4 regions of the Mesorhizobium sp. BR1-1-2 genome follow, and region 2 is predicted to be linked to each of the others. Evidence: predicted binding sites of a transcription regulator. Region 2 holds the regulator's gene; each other region holds the start of a gene.

The links. Region 2 encodes LexA, which represses DNA repair genes until DNA is damaged. Its sites were predicted from a motif close to TGTTCNNNNTGTGTTCNG; they were not measured.
Region 1: LB551_RS08635 (YifB family Mg chelatase-like AAA ATPase) is a predicted target of LexA. The motif match lies at 2,123-2,140, and genes of this name have one in related genera.
Region 3: LB551_RS07950 (ImuA family protein) is a predicted target of LexA. The motif match lies at 2,082-2,099, and genes of this name have one in related genera.
Region 4: LB551_RS13760 (2'-5' RNA ligase family protein) is a predicted target of LexA. The motif match lies at 1,681-1,698, and genes of this name have one in related genera.

Annotation. Positions count from the first base shown of each region.
Region 1 is NZ_JAIUID010000003.1:438,389-443,291, reverse strand. Features, by position in the region: gene LB551_RS08650 (glycosyltransferase) at 1-655, shown strand, start outside; partial or broken gene LB551_RS08645 (GtrA family protein) at 660-1,033, shown strand; gene gshB (glutathione synthase) at 1,107-2,048, shown strand; gene LB551_RS08635 (YifB family Mg chelatase-like AAA ATPase) at 2,234-3,766, shown strand; gene LB551_RS08630 (malate synthase G) at 3,823-4,903, opposite strand, start outside.
Region 2 is NZ_JAIUID010000014.1:90,340-95,242, forward strand. Features, by position in the region: gene kynA (tryptophan 2,3-dioxygenase) at 1-742, shown strand, start outside; gene kynU (kynureninase) at 806-2,053, opposite strand; gene LB551_RS24470 (TetR/AcrR family transcriptional regulator) at 2,056-2,727, opposite strand; gene lexA (transcriptional repressor LexA) at 3,193-3,933, shown strand; gene LB551_RS24480 (ComEC/Rec2 family competence protein) at 3,927-4,903, opposite strand, start outside.
Region 3 is NZ_JAIUID010000003.1:299,894-304,796, forward strand. Features, by position in the region: gene LB551_RS07945 (DUF6504 family protein) at 1-1,031, opposite strand, end outside; gene LB551_RS07950 (ImuA family protein) at 973-2,058, opposite strand; gene LB551_RS07955 (metallopeptidase family protein) at 2,326-2,748, shown strand; gene LB551_RS07960 (TetR/AcrR family transcriptional regulator) at 2,767-3,396, opposite strand; gene LB551_RS07965 (hypothetical protein) at 3,566-4,243, shown strand; gene LB551_RS07970 (DUF1737 domain-containing protein) at 4,230-4,436, opposite strand; gene LB551_RS07975 (HpcH/HpaI aldolase/citrate lyase family protein) at 4,494-4,903, opposite strand, start outside.
Region 4 is NZ_JAIUID010000005.1:257,647-262,549, reverse strand. Features, by position in the region: gene LB551_RS13770 (ArsC family reductase) at 1-322, opposite strand, end outside; gene LB551_RS13765 (nuclear transport factor 2 family protein) at 525-878, opposite strand; gene LB551_RS13760 (2'-5' RNA ligase family protein) at 1,010-1,660, opposite strand; gene LB551_RS13755 (fumarylacetoacetate hydrolase family protein) at 1,917-3,074, shown strand; gene LB551_RS13750 (substrate-binding domain-containing protein) at 3,346-4,281, shown strand; gene LB551_RS13745 (ABC transporter permease) at 4,397-4,903, shown strand, end outside.

The DNA.
Region 1 (4,903 bases), on a different contig from region 2:
GCGCGGCGTCACCAACGATGCCGGCAGGACCGGCCATGCCTTCGGCAACCGCGTCTTCAACAGCCTCTATAAAGGGCTGTTCGGCAGCGATTTCACCGACATATTCTCGGGCTACCGCGTCTTTACCCGGCGCTTCGTCAAGAGCTTCCCCGCCGTCTCCGGCGGCTTCGAGATCGAGACAGAAATGTCGGTGCATGCCTCGCAGCTCAAATTGCCCGTCAGCGAGATCGCGCTCGATTACGGCAAGCGGCCGGACGGCTCGTCGTCGAAGCTTTCGACCTTTCGCGACGGTGCCAGGATCCTTTGGATGTTCGCCATGCTGATGAAGGAAACGCAGCCGCTGCGTTTCTTCGGCGCCTTCGCCCTGGTCTTCCTGGCGTCGAGCCTGTTCCTGATGGCGCCGGTGCTGGTCGAATTCGCCGAGACCGGGCTGGTGCCGCGCATGCCTACATGGGTGCTGTCGGTCGGCCTGCTCTTGCTCTCGATGCTGGCTGGTGTGACCGGCGTGATCCTCGATTCGGTGTCGCGCGGCCGCGCCGAACAGAAGCGCATCTTCTACCTGTCGATGCCTTCGGGCCGCATCGAGCGGCGCGAGCGCGCCAGCGAGCCGACTGCCGCGAAGGCCGGCCCAGGCAAGACGCCTCGCGCCGCATGAAGCGGTGAGCCGTCTCATCCGCTTCCTCTTTGCCGGCGGCATCGGCTTCGTCGCCGACGCTGCCGCCCTCTGGCTGCTGCTCGCGGTCACGCCGCTCGGCCCTTTCAGCGCCCGCATGCTGTCCATCGGCTTTGCACTCTGCGTTACCTGGCAGATAAACCGGCATCTGACCTTCTCGCCGTCGAGCCGCGCTTGGTGCGGGAAGGCGCGCGCTATGGCGGCGTCGGCATCGCCACCAGCATCGCCAACTATCTGGTCTACTGCGCCATCCTTGTCGTTCTGCCGACAACCCCGCCATTGGCCGCCCTTGCTTTCGCTTCGCTGACCGCGATGGCGGTGTCCTTCCTCGGCTATTCCAGGCTGGTCTTCGACCGCTAGCGGCGTGGCCCGATTGGCAGAAGGCGCCGGGACCCTTATATCGCTCTCTCATCGACCGTGCTGGGGACCTGACATGAAGCTGAAAATCGCCGTCCAGATGGACCACATCTCCACCGTGTCGATCGCCGGAGACACTTCTTTCGCGCTGTCGCTGGAGGCGCAGCGGCGCGGCCATCAGCTCTACCACTACACGCCCGACCGGCTGTCGCTGCGCGACGGCAAGGTGTTCGCCCGCATCGAAGAGATGCAGGTGCGCGACGAAAAGGGCAGCCACTATTCGCTGGGGGAGAAGGTGCGCACCGACCTGTCGGAGATGGATGTGATCCTGCTGAGACAGGATCCGCCTTTCGACATGAACTACATCACCACCACGCACATACTGGAGCGCATCCACCCCAGGACGCTGGTGGTCAACGACCCGGCCTGGGTGCGCAACAGCCCGGAAAAGATCTTCGTCACCGAGTTTTCCGACCTGATGCCGGAAACGCTGATCACCAAGGATCCCCAGGAGGTCGCCGCCTTCCGCAAGGAATTCGGCGACATCATCGTCAAGCCGCTCTACGGCAATGGCGGCGCGGGCATCTTCCACCTGCTGGAGGCCGACCGCAACCTCGCATCGCTGCTCGAAATGTTCGGCCAGATGTTCCGTGAGCCCTACATCGTGCAGCGTTACCTGAAGGATGTGCGCAAGGGCGACAAGCGCATCATCCTGATCGACGGCGAGCCGGTCGGGGCCATCAACCGGGTGCCGGCCGAGCACGACTCCCGCTCCAACATGCATGTCGGCGGCCGCGCCGAGAAGACCGAGCTGACCGAACGCGAACGCGAGATCTGCGCCCGCATCGGGCCGGCACTGAGGGAACGCGGCTTCATCCTCGTCGGCATCGACGTCATCGGCGACTACATGACCGAGATCAACGTGACCTCGCCGACCGGCGTGCGCGAAGTCAAACGCTTCGGCGGCGCCGACATCGCCAGCCTGTTCTGGGACGCGGTGGAGGCCAAGCGGAAGTAGCCGTTTTCACTTCGTATTAACTATGTTCCGTTTTTGCAACCGGAGACAATCGCGCCGCAACTTAAGCGATTGCGTGTTCCTGTAATGTTCTTGATTTAGCCGAGGAACTGTGATTGTCTCCGGCCCAGGCCCTTCGCGGCCTGATTGCAAAAGGCTTGGGGCAAGCCCAGATCCGGGGGCAAAACATGGTGGCGCGGGTTCGCACGGTTGCTTTCCAGGGCATCGAGGCCGTGCCGGTCGACGTGCAGGTGATGATCGCGCCCGGCAAGGTCAACATGCACATTGTCGGCCTGGCCGACAAGGCGGTGGCCGAAAGCCGCGAACGGGTGCAGGCGGCACTCCATGCTTCCGGCCTGTCGATGCCGTCCAAGAAGGTCACGGTCAATCTGGCGCCCGCCGACCTGCCCAAGGAGGGCAGTCATTACGATTTGCCGATCGCGCTCGGCCTGATGGCGGCGCTTGGCGCCATTCCGGGCGACATGCTGGCCGGCTATGTCGTGCTTGGCGAACTCTCGCTCGACGGCACCATTGCCGCCGTCGCCGGCGCCCTGCCGGCGGCGATCGACGCCAATGCGGAAGGAAAAGGCCTGATCTGCCCCTTCGCCTGCGGCCCGGAGGCGGCCTGGGCCGGCAAGGATTTCGACATACTCGCGCCGCGCAGCCTGATCGCCATCGCCAATCATTTCCGCGGCACGCAGGTGCTGTCGCGACCCGAAGCCGGCATCCATGCCGCGGCGCGCAACCTGCCCGATCTTGCCGATATCAAGGGCCAGGAAACGGCCAAACGAGCGCTGGAGGTGGCGGCCGCCGGCGGGCACAATTTGCTGATGGTCGGCCCGCCCGGTTCGGGAAAATCGATGCTGGCGCAGCGGCTGCCGTCGATCCTGCCGCCGCTGGCGCCGAAGGAATTGCTCGAAGTGTCGATGATCGCCTCCGTCGCCGGCGAGCTCGGCGAAGGCAAGCTGACCGACCGGCGGCCGTTCCGCGCGCCGCACCATTCGGCCTCGATGGCGGCGATGGTCGGCGGCGGCATCCGGGCGCGGCCGGGCGAAGTGTCGCTTGCGCACCACGGCGTGCTGTTCCTCGACGAATTTCCCGAATTCACACCGCAGACGCTCGACGCGTTGCGCCAGCCGCTGGAGACCGGCGACTGCATGATCGCGCGCGCCAACCATCGCGTCACCTATCCGGCGCGCATCCAGCTTGTGGCGGCGATGAACCCGTGCCGCTGCGGCATGGCCGGCGAGCCCGGCTATCGCTGCCTGCGGGGAGAGCGCTGTCGCACCGACTATCAGGCCCGCATCTCGGGCCCGCTGCTCGACCGCATCGATCTCAGGATCGAGGTGCCGGCGGTTTCGGCCAGCGACCTGATCCGGCCCGACCGGGCGGAGAAGAGCGCCGACGTGGCGCTGCGCGTGGCGCGTGCCCGCGCCCTCCAGCGCGAGCGCTTCGAACGGCTCGGCGTCACCAGCGCCACCACAAACGCGCATTGCGCGCCGGCGGTCATCGAGGAGATCGCCATGCCCGACGCAGCGGGCCTGTCGCTGCTCAAGGACGCCAGCGAAAAGCTTGCCTTCTCGGCGCGTGCCTACCACCGGGTGCTGAAAGTGGCGCGCACGCTCGCCGATCTCGACGCCAGCGAGACCGTCGGCCGCATTCATCTGGCCGAAGCGATCTCCTATCGTATGAGCTCGGAGCGCGTGGCGCAGGCGGCGTAGCGCGCTCTCCCTCGAGAGGAGGGGAACGGAACGCCCGCCGGCTCCAACCCTCCGGTTCAGGCCGCTCCCTTCGCCTTCAGTTCCAACCGCCGCTTATGCAGCACCGGCTCGGTGTAGCCGTTGGGCTGGATGCGGCCCTTGAAGACGAGGTCGCAGGCGGCCTGGAAGGCGACGGAGCCGTCGAAATCGGCGGCCATCGGCCGGTACAGCGGGTCGCCCTGGTTCTGCTGGTCGACGATCGCCGCCATGCGCTTCATCGTTTCCATCACCTGCTCTGCGGCACAGACGCCATGGTGCAGCCAGTTGGCGATGTGTTGCGAGGAGATGCGCAGCGTGGCGCGGTCCTCCATCAGGCCGACATCGTTGATGTCGGGCACTTTCGAGCAGCCGACGCCCTGGTCGATCCAGCGCACGACATAGCCCAGAATGCCTTGCGCATTGTTGTCCAGCTCCGCCTGGATATCGGCCGGCGACCAGTTCGGCCGCACCGCGACCGGCACCGACAGGATGTCGTCGAGCTTGGCCTTCGGCCGGCTCTTCAGCGCCGCCTGTACGGCGTGCACATCGACCTTGTGGTAATGGGTGGCGTGCAGCGTCGCCGCGGTCGGCGAGGGCACCCAGGCGGTGTTCGCCCCGGCCTTAGGGTGGGCGATCTTCTCGGTGAGCATCGCCGCCATCAGATCGGGCATCGCCCACATGCCCTTGCCGATCTGGGCATGGCCGGCAAGCCCGCATTCCAGCCCCGTGTCGACATTCCAGGCCTCGTAGGCGGAAATCCAGGCAGCCTGCTTCATGTCGCCCTTGCGGATCATCGGGCCGGCTTCCATCGAGGTGTGGATCTCGTCGCCGGTGCGGTCGAGGAAGCCGGTGTTGATGAACACGACGCGCTCCCTGGCGGCGCGGATCGCCTCCTTGAGGTTGACGGTGGTGCGCCGCTCCTCGTCCATGATGCCCATCTTGATGGTATTTTTTTCCATGCCGAGCAGGGCCTCGACGCGATCGAAGATCTCGACGGCGAAGGCAACTTCCTCGGGTCCATGCATCTTGGGTTTCACGACATACATCGAGCCCGTGCGGGAATTGGCGCGGCGGCCGTTCGGCCCGACATCGTGCAGCGCGATCAGCGCGGTCATCGCC
Region 2 (4,903 bases):
CGAGGCGCAGCAGCCGCTTTCGTCAGCCCATGACGAGATGCTGTTCATCATCCAGCACCAGACATCGGAACTCTGGATGAAGCTCGCGCTGCACGAAATCGGCGCCGCAATCCGCTCCATCCGCGCCGACCGTCTCGAACCGAGCTTCAAGATGCTTTCGCGCGTCGCGCGCATCTTCGAGCAGCTCAACAATGCCTGGGACGTGCTGCGCACGATGACGCCCAGCGAATACACCGAATTCCGCGATGCGCTCGGCCAGTCCTCGGGCTTCCAGTCCTGGCAATACCGCGCCATCGAATTCATGGCCGGCAACCGCAACCTCGCAATGCTCGGGCCGCACAAGCATCGGCCGGACCTCAGCGAGAAACTGGAGGCGATCCTGGCGCAGCCGTCGCTCTACGACGAGGCGCTGCTGCTGCTCGCCCGCAACGGCTTCGACATCGGCGTCGACGCAAGGCGCACGGACTGGCGCGAAACGCGGACCGAAAACGAAGAGGTCCTGGTCGCCTGGCAGACCATTTACCGCGACCCGCAGCGCTACTGGATGTTCTACGAACTCGCCGAGAAGCTGGTCGACTTCGAGGATTATTTCCGCCGCTGGCGCTTCAACCACGTCACCACGGTCGAGCGCATCATCGGCATGAAGCGCGGCACCGGCGGCACATCGGGCGCGTCCTATCTGAAGAAGATGCTGGAGGTCGAGTTGTTCCCGGAGCTGTGGAAGGTCCGCACCCGGCTCTGACGTAGCTTTGCCGAGTGCATGTCGTTATCTCGAAACCGCTGCGCTTTTCTGAGCGACAGGCTCTTAAGTCACCGCCGCCTTGACGGCGAAACGCGCCTCCTGCCAGGCGTCCGTGCGCAAAATGTCTTCCAGCACCTCGACCGCCTGCCAGACATCGACATAGCCGACATAAAGCGGCGTGAAGCCGAAGCGAATCGTGGATGGCGCGCGGAAATCGCCGATCACGCCGCGCTCGATCAGGGCCCGCATCACCTGATAGCCATGCGGGTGGAGGAACGACACCTGGCTGCCGCGCTCATTGCCGTCGCGCGGGCTTTCGAGTTCGAGGCCGTAGACGCCGCATTTTGCCTCGACGAGCCGGATGAACAGATCGGTCAAGGCGATGCTCTTCCTGCGCACCTCTGCCATGTCGATGTCGTTCCAGACATCGAGCGCCCCTTTGAGCGCGCGCATCGACAGCACAGGCTGCGTGCCGCAGAGAAACCGGCGGATGCCTGTGCCGGCAGCAAAACCCTGTTCGAAGGCGAAAGGCCGCGCATGGCCCCACCAGCCGCTGAGCGGCTGGCGGACATCGCCATGGTGGCGCTCGGCCGCGTAGATGAAGGCCGGGGCACCCGGGCCGCCATTGAGATATTTGTAGGTGCAGCCGACGGCGAAATCTGCGTTCGAACGGTCGAGCTCGACCGGCAGGGCGCCGGCGGTATGGCAGAGATCCCAGACGATCAGCGCGCCGGCATCATGCGCCCTGCGCGTAAGCGCGGCCATGTCGCGCAGCTGCCCGGATTTGTAGTTGACGTGGTTGACCAGGATGACCGCGACCTGCTCGTCGATCAGTTCTTCTATGGTCGGCGCATCGACGCCCTCGAGCCGCAGCATCGTGCCCGGCCGCGTCGAGGCAACGCCTTCGGCCATATAGAGATCGGTCGGAAAGCTGTCCCCCTCGGCGACGATGACCGACCTGTCCGGCCGCATCCCGAGTGCCGCATGCAGCACCTTGTAGATGTTGATCGAGGTGGTATCGCAGACCACCGTCTGGCCGGCGGCGGCCCCGATCAGGCGCCCGAGCTGGTCGCCGAGTTCGACCGGCATGTCGAACCAGCCGGCGGTGTTCCAGGCGCGGATCAGATCCTGCGCCCACTCCTGCGTGGCGGCCTGCTGCAGCTCCCCGAACACGGCGGGCGAAGCGGCGCCCAGCGAATTGCCGTCGAGATAGATCACCCCTTGAGGCAAGGTGAAGCGGTCACGCATGGCACGCAGCGGATCCGCGGTGTCCATTGCCTCGATCGCTGCGAGATCGGGAATTTTGCTCATGGTCACGATGTTCCTCGGTGAGAAGAGCGCCCCGGAAAGGGGCCGGCCGTTTTGCCGCCGGGGCAAGGGCTGGCCGCATAGAGGCGCAAGAACAGGGTGAACGCCCGGTTCGATCTTTGCTCGATTTCCGGCCGAGGCAATTCCTCGAGCACTCCGACGATCCGGCGAACCTGGAGATCGCCGATCAAAAGCCGGACGTAGATGTCGGCGGCTTCGGCAGGATCGTCACAGGCGATCAGGCCGGCCCGACTTGCGGTTCGAAGCAGGTCGCCAACGAGCGGCATTATGGTATTGCGGCCGAATTGCGCGATCGACTGGCCAAGCGTGCCTGTATCGTTGACGTCGCCGGCTGCGGCGCGATTGAGCGCCACCGCCTTGTCGCCCGTCACAAGGGTCAGCAGGACTGGCCCGAGCAAGTTCAGGGTTTCGAGCGGATCGCGCGCCTGGCGAAGGGCGTCCTCCAGCAGCTTCCTTGCTTCTCCCGCATTCGCTTCGATCAAGGATCGAAACAGGACCTGCTTGTTGCCGTACCAGTTGTAGAGGGTTTCGTTCGAGGCCGATGCCCGCTTGGCGATGGCAAGCAGGGAAGCGCTTCTGTAGCCGGTTTCCCGGAGCACCGCATAGGCGGCCTCCTCTATCCGTTCACGTCGCGCGGCCTGCTTCGGCGTGGTCATTGGTGTCCCTCTTCGAAAACCGTATATTGTTATACGGTTTAGTCAAGCGAACCGGAAGCAAGGAGCGAACGAACGCAGCCCGTCGCATTCGGTGATGCCTGGCCGCTTTCCGGCAGGAAGTTGGCATTTTGGTTTCGTTTCGTTCACGAGCTGCGGAGATTTTGATCCGCCCCAAAAGGCAGCCGGCACCTGCCGGCCACACGGTTTGCAGGCTTGTACCAAGAGTGGAGATCGGCCGGGCCACAGGCCATTAACCAAAATAGTTTCAAAGAGGCTGAGAGCGCATTGACGACGGACGGCGCTGGCAGGATGCTGGCTGCAGGAGGGCCTTTCGTTTCCGCCGCCTTAACAAATTCATTAAACTTTAAATGGTTGCGGAACACAACTGGAACAGATAGTGTTTGTTCTGGGTTTGTTTTCTGATTCTGATTCCAGACCCTTCGTGCAATGCCTTTGGGGGCCGCCATGCTCACGCGCAAGCAACATGAACTCTTGATGTTCATCCATGAACGGCTGAAGGAAAGCGGCATTCCGCCGTCCTTCGACGAGATGAAGGAAGCGCTGGACCTCGCCTCCAAGTCGGGAATTCATCGGCTGATCACGGCGTTGGAGGAGCGCGGCTTCATTCGCCGCCTGCCGAACCGGGCGCGCGCGCTGGAGGTGCTGCGCCTGCCGGATTCGATCGCGCCGGGTCTTAACGCGGCAAAGAAGTTCTCCCCGAGCGTCATCCAGGGCAGCCTTGGACAGGGCGGCCTTAACAGGCAGATCAAGCCGGCGGCGCCCTCGCGCCTGCCCGCCGCCGGCAATGACGACGACGCGGTTTCAGCGGTTTCGATCCCGGTCATGGGCCGTATCGCGGCCGGCGTGCCGATCGACGCTATCCAGCATCAGACGCATTCCATCTCGGTGCCGCCGGACATGATCATGGGCGGCGAGCATTATGCGCTGGAGGTCAAGGGCGATTCGATGATCGAGGCCGGCATCTTCGACGGCGATACGGTCATCATTCGCAACGCCGACACCGCAAGTCCCGGCGAGATTGTCGTGGCCCTGGTCGACGAGGAGGAAGCGACGCTGAAGCGCTTCCGTCGCAAGGGCGCCTCGATTGCGCTCGAGGCCGCCAATCCGGCTTATGAAACACGTATTTTCGGACCGGACAGGGTCAAGGTGCAAGGCAAGCTGGTCGGACTGATCAGGCGCTACTGAGCGGGTTCGGCGTTGGGCTTTTCGGGTTTGCGGTAGGGCGGCAGTCCCCGTGCCTCGCGCGAGAATTTTCGCTGTTCGTGCCAGGGCCGATATGGCCTGTCGACGGCAAAGCTGACCTGGGCCGGTTCCGTCGCCGATTGCTGGTCGAAGAAGACGGCGGCACTTCCGTTCCGAGCGAGCTGCCGCTTGGTGATGACGAGGACCAGCGGATTGTGGCAGGGGTCGTAGCCCCCCGGGTCGTCGATGACGATCAGATCCGCATAGGCGCAGGCCCTCCAGGCATCCTTGCGATCCTCCACCTGCGCGATGATCGCCCCGGAGGGATGCCGGGCCATGCACAGGCCGGTGAAGCAATAGAAAGGCGCTCCCGCCGGAAGTTGCGCGGGATCGAAGACGTCGAACTGTCGGTCTCCGCTGTCGAACAGTTCCGGCGCGACGATGGTTTCGGATTTCAGCGCGCGTTTCCAGTTGTCGACGGTGAATTCGTTCGGACGCGCCCGGTTGATCGCGAGCTCGCCGCCGCCGATCGGCAGCGCCACCAGGCGGGCATCCTCCGAAATCAGCACGTCCGGCGTGCGCGTGTCCGAGACGGTCAACAGGCCGGCGAGCGCGAAGGGAAGTGCCGCCAGCCGCAGCCATGTCGTGGCCATCGTCGCGATGACCAGGGCGATCGCCACCAGAAGGACGGATTGCTGCGAAATCAACCCGACCGCGTCGACCGGCGAGCGTTGCGAGATCCATCCCGATATGGTGATCATCACGGTCAGTCCCTTGCCCATCAGATAAAGCGATGGTCCATCGAACCCGAACGGCATCAGCAGCGCGCTGGCAACCGCAAGGAACATCACGACGGAAACGATCGGCATGACTGCAAGATTGGCGAACAGGCTGAGTGGTGAAACGCGCTGGAAATGCCAGATGGCGAAAAGCGCCGTGGCGCTTCCCGCGATGATCGAGGTCATCGCCAGCC
Region 3 (4,903 bases), on a different contig from region 2:
CCCTCGCCGAGCCGGGCGCGGATGCGGTCGGCGAACAGCGCGATATCGGCGCCGTCGTCGGTCGCTTCGCCTGTCAGGTCGGCTTGCGGCATGTCGAAGACGGCCGCCGCCAGCACCGAGAGCCGCACCAGGTCGAAGCCATAGCCGGCATCGATATGCTGCTCGAGGGCGGCCAGCCGCTCATGGAACAATTTCTGGATCAGCCGCGGTTCGCGCATCGGCCGCGACGTGCCGAGCGCGATGCGGCTGACGGCGCCGTCGACGCGGAACAAGAGCAGCGCCAGGCTTCTCGCGCCTTCGCCGCGCCGCTCGAGGTCGATCTTCAGGGTCGTCGCCAGCATGCCCACCAGCCGTTCTATGTCCTCTGTCAGCGTGACGGGCTCGGCCAAATGGCGTTCGACCGAAAGCGGCGCGACGGGCAGGCGCGGCGACACCGCCTCGTCGAGGCGGCCGAGCGCCTGGTCGAGGCGCAACAGCAGGGAGCCGCCGAAGCGGCGGGCGAGCGGCGCGCGCGGCGCGGCCATGACCGCGCCCGCCGTACGCAGGCCGACGCTTTCCAGGCTGGCGCGGATTTCCGGCGCGATGCGCAGCGCCGCCAGCGGCAAGGGCGCCAGAAGCGCTTCCTCCTCGCCGCCGGCAACGATGCGGTCGCCGCAGAACCGCGCCGCCGCCCAGGCGGCGCCGGGCGTCGCGGCAAGACCGGCGCGGACGTCGAACCCTTGCTGGAAGAAGCGCGACAGGATCTCGTCCAGCATGGTGCGTTCGCCGCCGAAAAGATGGGTGCAGCCGGTGACGTCGAGGAACAGGCCGTCGGTCCCGTCGAGCGCCACCAGCGGGGTGTAGCGGTCGCACCAGTCGGCAAGGCCTTCGAGCAGGCGCCGGTCGGCTTCGGCATCGGCCTCCACTATGTCGATCGACGGATGCATGGCGCGCGCGTCGGCAATGCCCATGCCGGGCTTCAGATGCAGCGCCTCAGCCCGCTCGTCGAGGGCTAAGATGCGCTGCGCGTTGCTGTCGCGATGGCTGATCACCAGCGGCCGGTGATCCGACGGCCGGGAACGCCACGACCGCCCCAGGCGCTGCCGCAGGATCCGTTCGGCCGCTATATAGGGAAACCACAGGGACAGGATTCTTTGCTCGTTCTTCCCCGGCCCTTCTTTCCCCAATCCTTCTTTCCCCAATCTTTCTTTCATCGAATACGCGTTCATCGGGGTTCCACTCCAATATGAATTGTCCTGGCAGGGCCGTGCGGCTCTTGCCGATGCTGATGGTGAAGGCGGGGCGGCCGATCGAGCCGGCAAGCGGCCCGGCGACCGTGTCGCGCGGCCCTGCCGGCGCCGGCGAGACGATGAGGCGGACGGGCGCCGCCGTCGGTTCGGGTTCGGCCGCCTGCCGCAGCAGGAAGACCGGCCGGCCGGCGCTCTGCGCGCGGGCGTGCAGCCGGCGCGTCGCGGTCAGGTCCAGCCGCTGCGGATTGCCGCGGACTTCAAGGATGACGGCGGCGAGCGCCGTCATGCGGGCCGCCTCCTCGGCGACCCACAGCGCATCGGCGAGCCTTGGCGCCTCGGAGAACAGCAATTGCTCCGGCTCGATGCCGAAGGCGGCGTGGAGGCCCCTGGCATAGGGAAAGCCCGCCTCGCGAAAAACCCCCTGGGTGCCGATCCAAAGCACCGGCAATCGCGATCCTTGCTTGAGGATCAGGCTGGGCTTGAGGATCAGGCTGGCGAGCGACAGGGCGAAGCCGGCGACGGCTCCGGCATCGCGGGTCTCGACGCCATGGATTTCGTTCAAGGCCGCTTTCGGCAGGCCGCCGCCCAGATCGTCGCCCAAATGGCCCCCCAAGAGGGCATCGAGCCGGCCGACGCCGGTGCGCAGGAAAGCATCCGGCCTGGCCACGGCGATGCCGCGCCGGACCACGGTGCGGTCCGCGTCGGCCATGCCGTCGTCGGAAGCCGCGCCGGCCGGCGCCTGCAGGCGCTCGGGCAGCGTTCCCTCGATCTTCGCGATCTGGCGGCGCAGGGCAAAAACAGTCTCCCGCGCCACGGCGGTCATCGCCATGACGGTCAGCTTCCACTCACAATTGTTCCTGTTATGTTCCTATTGATTCCAGAGGCGACCCCAAGAGTCAAGCAGACTCACGGGGAATTTATTCCTCTCCGATAGGAGTGTCGCGTTTGGCCGGGAAAGCCGGCCGCGCCCCCAAGCCAGGCGAAACGGCCCCCGGCGCCATGCGCAATTCCCTGCTCCGGGTTTGAACCGGGGAAATCCCGCGTCATTTGCCGATTGTGGCGCGAAAGCCTATATGCCGGGATCAAAGGACAAAGCATGGCCCGCATCTACAAGACCCGCGTCTGGCATGACCAGCTTTCGCCGTCGATCGACGAGATGGAGTTCCTGGCGCTGGAGGCCTACGCCCATCTGCCCGAGGATTTTCGCAAGCTGACCGGCGAGATCATCATCCAGATCGCCGAATTCCCGACCGACGAGATCATGGACGACCTGTCGCTGGAAACGCCCTTCGACCTGCTCGGCCTGTTCGAGGGACGCGGCATTGCCGAGCGCTGGAACCCGCAGACCGGCGAAGGCCCGAACCGCGTCACGCTCTACCGCCGCGCCATTCTCGACTACTGGGCCGAGAACGAGGAGACCTTGGGCGACATCGTCACCCATGTGCTGATCCACGAGATCGGCCACCATTTCGGCCTCTCCGACGACGATATGGAGAAGATCGAAGAGGCGGCCGAGTGACGGTTCTACGTCAGGCCGTCATTTCACAATGAGTGTGACGAAATGTTTTAATACGTTCTGCACAGTTTGCTCCCCGGTATGTCCTGCCACTGCCCATTGCGCAAAATGTCCATCAATGTACATGCGTGCGAGCCCGTAGACGAGCGCCCTCGCGGCTATCTGGGTCTCTGCCATGTCGTCCGACCGGAGCATGTTTCGTCGCTGTGCTTCTGCCATTGACGCTTCCATCAGCGAACGCACCGCTTGGTTATCGTGACGCAGCGACTCTGAAGCATCCCAATCAATAAGATTGCGTGTCGAGATGATCTGGAAGTGGGTGGGGTTTCGAATTGCCCAGCGTAAATAGGCGATTCCAACAGCGGCAAAGCGTTCGATCGGATCGTCCGTCGCAACCTTCTCGACCGCGTCCGTGATCTCCGAGCGGAACCGGCTCATTGCCTGCTCCGCGACAGCCGTCATCAATGCGGTCTTGTTGCTAAAGTGGCGGAACGGCGCACCTGGGGAAACGCCGGCACGTTTTGCGGCTTCGCGCACGCTCACATTGTCGGGGCCGCCTTCCTCGACCAGTTGAACCGCGGCATCGATCAGGACCTCCCGCAAATTGCCATGGTGGTAACCAGTGCGATGAGGCGCCTTGGCTTTTGCCATCTCTTTCCCTTCGTTCCGCGGAGCTGCTCCCGCCTCTGTAGCATGATTCCGCGATCTATGTAATCGCCGTTTACAATTCCGGCCAGAGCATGTAAGCAGTGATTACTGATGGGATCGGAACAGGCCTGCGGTCTTCGCGGCTCCGGAACTCCCCGCTGAGGAGACGAACATGCTCGCCAGAACAGCCTCACCCCGCCCGCAATCGGTCATTTCGCGTCAGAGTCCAGCCGAAGAACCTCAGCAGGAGAATTTCGCGATTGTCCCGTCGAGCGCGACTGTGCCCTCCTTCACGCTTTATCGGCTTGCCGCCGTCGCCGGGATGGGAAGCGCGCTTATTCTTCTGGTCAACGCGGCTAAACGCAGCTCGCTCATCGCGACCACCGATCTGACGCAACTTCTCGCGCCGGTCGCCGAGATATTGGCGCTTGGCCTCGTCGTGGGCCTGTTTCTTGCGTTTGGCCGGCGCGCGGGGCTGTTCGGCACTGTCGCGTTTGTCGTCAACTTCGTTGCACTGGCAAGTCTGGTAGGCGTGGAAGTGGTGATCAATCTGGTATTTTCGAAGCTTCCGCTCGCAACCATCGTCGAGCTGCGGACCGGGCCGCTCGGTCTGGCTCTGGTCGCCAGTTCAGTTCTTTTTCTGGTTGGAACGCTCGCGTTTGTGATCTCTCTCGCCGTTGCAAGAGGCGTGCCGCGCATTCCTCTCGCCCTCTATCTCATTGGCGCGGTGCCGATCGCGCTTCGTGCGTTCGTTCCGGAGCTCGCTCTTGATTTGGGCTTGGCGACGCTTGCGGCATCGATCGCCTGGCTGGCGGCGTGGCTGTGGATGCGAGGGCCTACCAATCGCTGAGCTTGGTGTCCGGCCCGTATTCCTGGCCCTCGACATCCTTCACCACGGCCTGGCCGCAGCGCATGGTCTTGGTCTTCTTGTCGTAGGCATATGTGGGCGAGCCGAACAGATGCCAGCCCTTGTTCAGGGCCGCCGTCACCTTGTGGCAGAAGCTGGCGTCGTCCGGAGCGGTGAGAAAGCGGTAGAGTTTCATCATTCAATTCCTGTCGTCAGTCCCATCGCCCGCGATCGGCAATCCACACATGGCACATCATGCGCCGACGGCCGCGGCCTTCGCCAGCAGTTTTTCGGCCTGCGCCAGGTGCAGCCGTTCGACCATTCTTCCCTCCAGCGCAATCACGTTTCTGCCGGCATTTTCCGGAAGCGCAAAGGCCTCCTTCACCGCGCGCGCCTTGGCCACCGCCTCCACGGACGGCGCAAAGGCGCGGTTCGCCGCTTCGATCTGGGCGGGATGGATGAGCGTCTTGCCGTCGAAGCCCATGGCGGCCGCCTCCGCGCATTCGCGGCTGAAAGCGTCGAGCGCGCGAAAATCGTTGAAGACGCCGTCGAGGATATCGAGGTCGCCGGCACGCGCCGCCAGCACCATCTGCATCAGCCACGGCAAGAGATAATGCCGGTCCGGCGTCGCCAGAATGCCGGTGTCCTTGGTCAGGTCGTTCG
Region 4 (4,903 bases), on a different contig from region 2:
CCGGCTTGAACCCAACCAAAATCTGGTCGCCAAGCTCCAGCACAGGCCGTTTGATCATCGTCGGCTTGGCCAGCATCAGGGCTTTGGCCTTCTTTTCATCCAGGTCCTGTTTATCCTTCTCCGGCAACTCGCGGAACGTCGTGCTGCCCTTATTGAGCAGCTTTTCCCAGCCGACCTTGCGGGCCCAGTCATCCAGCCTGCCCGCCTCGATCCCTTCGGCCCGGTAATCGTGGAAACGATATGGCACTGCATGGCCTTCCAGCCAGACGCGGGCCTTCCTGATCGTGTCGCAAGTGGTGATGCCGTACATGGTGATCGTCAAAACAGGCGCCTTTCGGACTTCGAATCTGGCGGCAGGTTAAGCAGCCCCCGCGCGCTTTGCCAGCGGCCGGCCGAATCATCGAGGGGTGAGTTTCTTCAATGGCGGTCGCCGATCCGTGAACGACGTGCATAGGGATAGCGGCCAGGACATGATCGTGGCCGCCTAGGATGCGCGAAATGTGCCGACAGCCGGAAAACCCGTGTCAATAATAGAAGCGCTCTTCGGCAATCTTGCCGTTCTTCACCGTGTACAGGCCAACCTCGTCCATGGTGACACGCTGGCCCGTGGCCTTGGGCGTTATGTCGAATGTGAAGCGCACGGCGAACTGGTCGCCGTTGACGTAAGGGCCCTCGACGGAGCCGCCATGGACCTCGTTGTTTTCCTGCCACCACTGGCCCTTCTGCTTGACAGAATCCTTGCCACGGCAGACGGCCATCGGCCCCTCCATCGCTTCATAGCTGACGATGTCGTCGGCGTTATATTTCTCGGCAGCGCTTTCGTAGTCACCGCGCTTGAGAAGCGCCGTGAAATCCTTCGCAATTTCCGCGTTGGTCATGTGTTCCTCCTGTTCAGACGTCTTGCAAATAGGGAAAGCTCGTCGGCCTGCCATCATCGTTCCGCTTGATAGCTGACATGTCCTGTCAGGAGGATGGACCGCGCGGCGCATGTGGGGACGGTTCCAGGCTCTCACATGGCGGGCAGTGCATCGTCCTGGCCGGTCAGCCGCCAACGTCCGGGCTGCTTGTAGGCGCTCTTCCCGATGAGACTGTGGATCAGCACAAAATCCCGGACCGTCCAGCCGACCGGATCGATCGACCGCTCGCGTACCCTGGGAACGCCCACTTCGTCACGAAGCAACGTAACATGCGGTTCCATGGACCTGGTGAGAAAGGGTTTCAACGGACTGTCCGAGATCACCGCCGTCAGATCACGCCAGAACTTTTGCAGCGACGGATTGCCATCGTTGCCGCGCAGGACCAGCGCGCCACCGCCAAAAGCCGACAGGCGATCGAACGAGACCTCGAAGGGCTTCGCAACGATCATCGATCCGATATGACAGGCGGTCTCTACCAGTTCTTGCGGATACTCCTCATGGTCGCCGAGGCCGACAAGCGAGATGTGGATGTGATTTTCCGGGACCAGCCAGCCTTGCAATCCGAACTCACGGTTCAAGGCAATGGCCTTTCGCGCGAGACGACCAGCAATCGCGCTGCCGACGAGGATGGCAAAGAACAGCCGGTGGAGATGCTTCCCCGCCTGCTCCCATCGAAAAAAGGCCTGGCCGTTCCTCGCGGTTCCGAATGCGGGTTGCCCACTCATACTGATCTCGTCCGCCAATTGACTCAGGTTGAGCATATTAGAACAAAACAAGAACAAACTCAAGCCCAAAAAAATGACGCAGGCATTGGGGCTCCCGCACCGCCGCATGCATCCAACCCCCAAGGAGTGCTTCCTTGCGGTAGGCCAATGGCCGACGACGCCGGCAGACATGGCGCCTGGATCACCACAAACGGGATAGACCTTTGACAGGAATCCGGTGAAAGTGCCGCGCCGAACCGGCAAGCCGCATTTCGATGATCAGAGGACCGCACGCATGACGAACCCGATGCATCTGCCCGCCGAAGGCCTTTTTGTCGGGCGCGCCAGAAGCAGCGATGCCTCGCATCCCCTGGTGGTCACGGTGCGTGATGGCACCGTCTTCGACATCACGTCGAGCACGGCGCCGACCGTGCGTGATATCTGCGAGATGGCCGATCCGGCCGGTTATGTGCGCTCGGCCAGGGGCAAGCCGATCGGCTCGCTCGACGACATCGCGGCCAACAGTTTCGAGGCCGCGCGTGATCCGGCAAAGCCCTATCTCATCTCCCCGGTCGACCTGCAGGCAATCAAGGCCTCGGGCGTCACCTTCGTCGTCAGCCTGTTGGAACGCGTCATCGAGGAACAGGCGCGCGGTTCGGCGGAACGGGCCGATGCCATCCGCGCCGACATTGCCGGGCTGATCGGCCACGATCTGTCCAAGCTCAAGCCGGGGTCTCCCGAAGCGATGGAGATCAAGGCCAAGCTGATCTCGCGCGGCGCCTGGTCGCAATATCTGGAAGTGGGCATCGGTCCGGATGCCGAGATCTTCACCAAATGCCAGCCGATGGCCTCGGTCGGTTTCGGCGCCGATGTCGGCCTGCATCCCGTCTCGACCTGGAACAATCCGGAGCCGGAGATCGCAGTGATCGCCGGCAGCAGCGGCAAGATCGTCGGCGCCACCATCGGCAACGACGTCAATCTGCGCGACGTCGAAGGGCGCTCCGCGCTGCTCCTCGGCAAGGCCAAGGACAACAACGCCTCCGCCTCGCTCGGCCCCTTCATCCGCCTGTTCGACGGCACGTTCTCCATCGACGACGTGAAGAACGCGGTGGTGCGCCTCAAGGTCGAGGGTGAGGACGGGTTCGAGCTCGAGGGCGCAAGCTCGATGGCCGAGATCAGCCGCTCTCCCGAAGAGCTCGTCGCCGCCGCCATGGGCCCGCATCACCAATACCCCGACGGCCTGGCGCTCTATCTCGGCACCATGTTCGTGCCGTCGAAGGATCGCGGCGAGAAGGGCAAGGGGTTTACCCACAAGGTCGGCGACATCGTCACCATCTCGTCGGAGAAGTTCGGCGCGCTGGTCAACCGGGTGCGGTTGTCGCCGGACTGCCCGCACTGGACCTACGGCGCCAGCCATCTGATGCGCGATCTTGCCAGGGCCGGCCTCCTCTAGCTCCTCGCGTTGCCGGAGGCGGTCAACCATCGCTCCGGCGACCCTCGAGGCCGGTATCGCATGCCGCGAAAAATCATTCGAACTGATGCAATCTGATGGGTCTCCTGATGGCGCCCCGTCAGGCGCTGACTACGACTGACAGGCGGAGGCTTGCCATTTGTCGAAAAAGAGGATGCTCTGATCATCCAACACGGCGTTGGCGAGGAGGACGCGATCTTGCCCGATCAAAGGGCGGTTTCAAACTGATCAATTTCAAACGGGAGGAAATCAAATGCTGACACGGCTAAGAGTGGTTCTATACGGCCTGCTGGTCGCGCTGACGGTCATTCCGGCGGCGGCGCAGGCCAAGACGTTCTACTGGATTTCACATGGCGGCCCGGCCGATCCGGTCTGGACCTACTTCCTTGCCGGCGCCAAGCAATGGGCCAAGGACACCGGCAACACCGTCAACACCTCGTTCCACAATGGCGACGTCGCCTCCCAGCAGGAGGCGGTGCGGGCCGCGATCTCGGCCAAGGCCGACGGTATCACCACCACCAGCCCCGATCCGGGCAGCCTTGTCGAGATCGTCAAGGAAGCCCGCGCGGCCAACATCCCGATCATCAACTTCAACACGCCCGATCCCAAGGCCAATTTCAACGCCTATGTCGGCGGTGACAACGTAACCTTCGGCAAGCACTGGGCGCAATACCTGGTCGACAAGGGCCTGGTGAAGAAGGGCGACTTCGTCTGGATGCCGGTCGAGATTCCCGGCGCCACCTACGGCGTCCAGGAGGAGGAAGGCATCAAGAGCGTGTTCGAGCCGCTCGGCATCACCTATGAGGTGACCGAGGCGACGCTCGACCAGGCCGAAGTGATCAATCGCATGGTCGACTATCTCACCGCCAACAAGGCCAAGGTGAAGGCGATCATCGGCCTTGGCGACCTCGTCACCGGCTCGATCAAACGCGTGTTCGACCAGGTCGGCGTCAAGCCGGGCGAAATCCCGGTCGTCGGCTGGGGCAACTCGCTCGACACCACGCAGGAAGTGCTGAACGGCTATGTCAATGCCGGCCAGTGGCAGGACCCACAGGCGACCAGCTATGTCGCGCTGTCGCTCGCCAACATGGCCGCGAGCGGCATTCCCCCGGGCTTCAACGTCATCACCGGCGCGCTCTATGAGAAAGACACCGCCGGGGTCTACGACAAGATCCTGTCCGGCAAATAGTCCCTGATCTCCAGCGCCGCACGTCACCGGCGTGCGGCGCCCTGCCCTTTGCCGGTATCGAGCCATTCGACGCGGCCCGACAGTCCGGCCCATTCCAACCAGTCGCGGGTTACACGTGGAAAATCGTTCGCTTGTCCAAGGTCTGATCGCGCGGCCGGAATTCGGCCCCTTCGTGCTGCTCGTCGTCGAGATCGCCGTCTTCTGGGGCTTCAACCACGACTTCCTGTCACCGCAGAACATTTCCAACACACTGGCTTTCACCGTCGAGCTCGGACTGATCGCGCTGGCCATGACGTTGCTGATGACGTCGGGCGAATTCGACCTTTCCGTCGGCTCGCTGTTCGGCTTCTCGCCGGTGCTGATGTGGACGCTGTTCAACAGCGGCCTCACCTCGCTGGAGATCGGCTTCGTCGTCGCGCTGCTGGTCGCCGCCTTCATCGGGCTGGTCAATGGCTGGTTCGTCACGCAGCTCAAGATCCCGTCCTTCCTGGTCACGCTCGGCATGCTGCTGGTGGTGCGGGGCACCGCGCTGTTCGTCACCGATGGTTTTCCGCAGCGTACCTGGAGCGCCGAGGGCAGTTGGCTTGCGGAGGCGCTGGTCGGCGATTTCTTCATCGGCCCG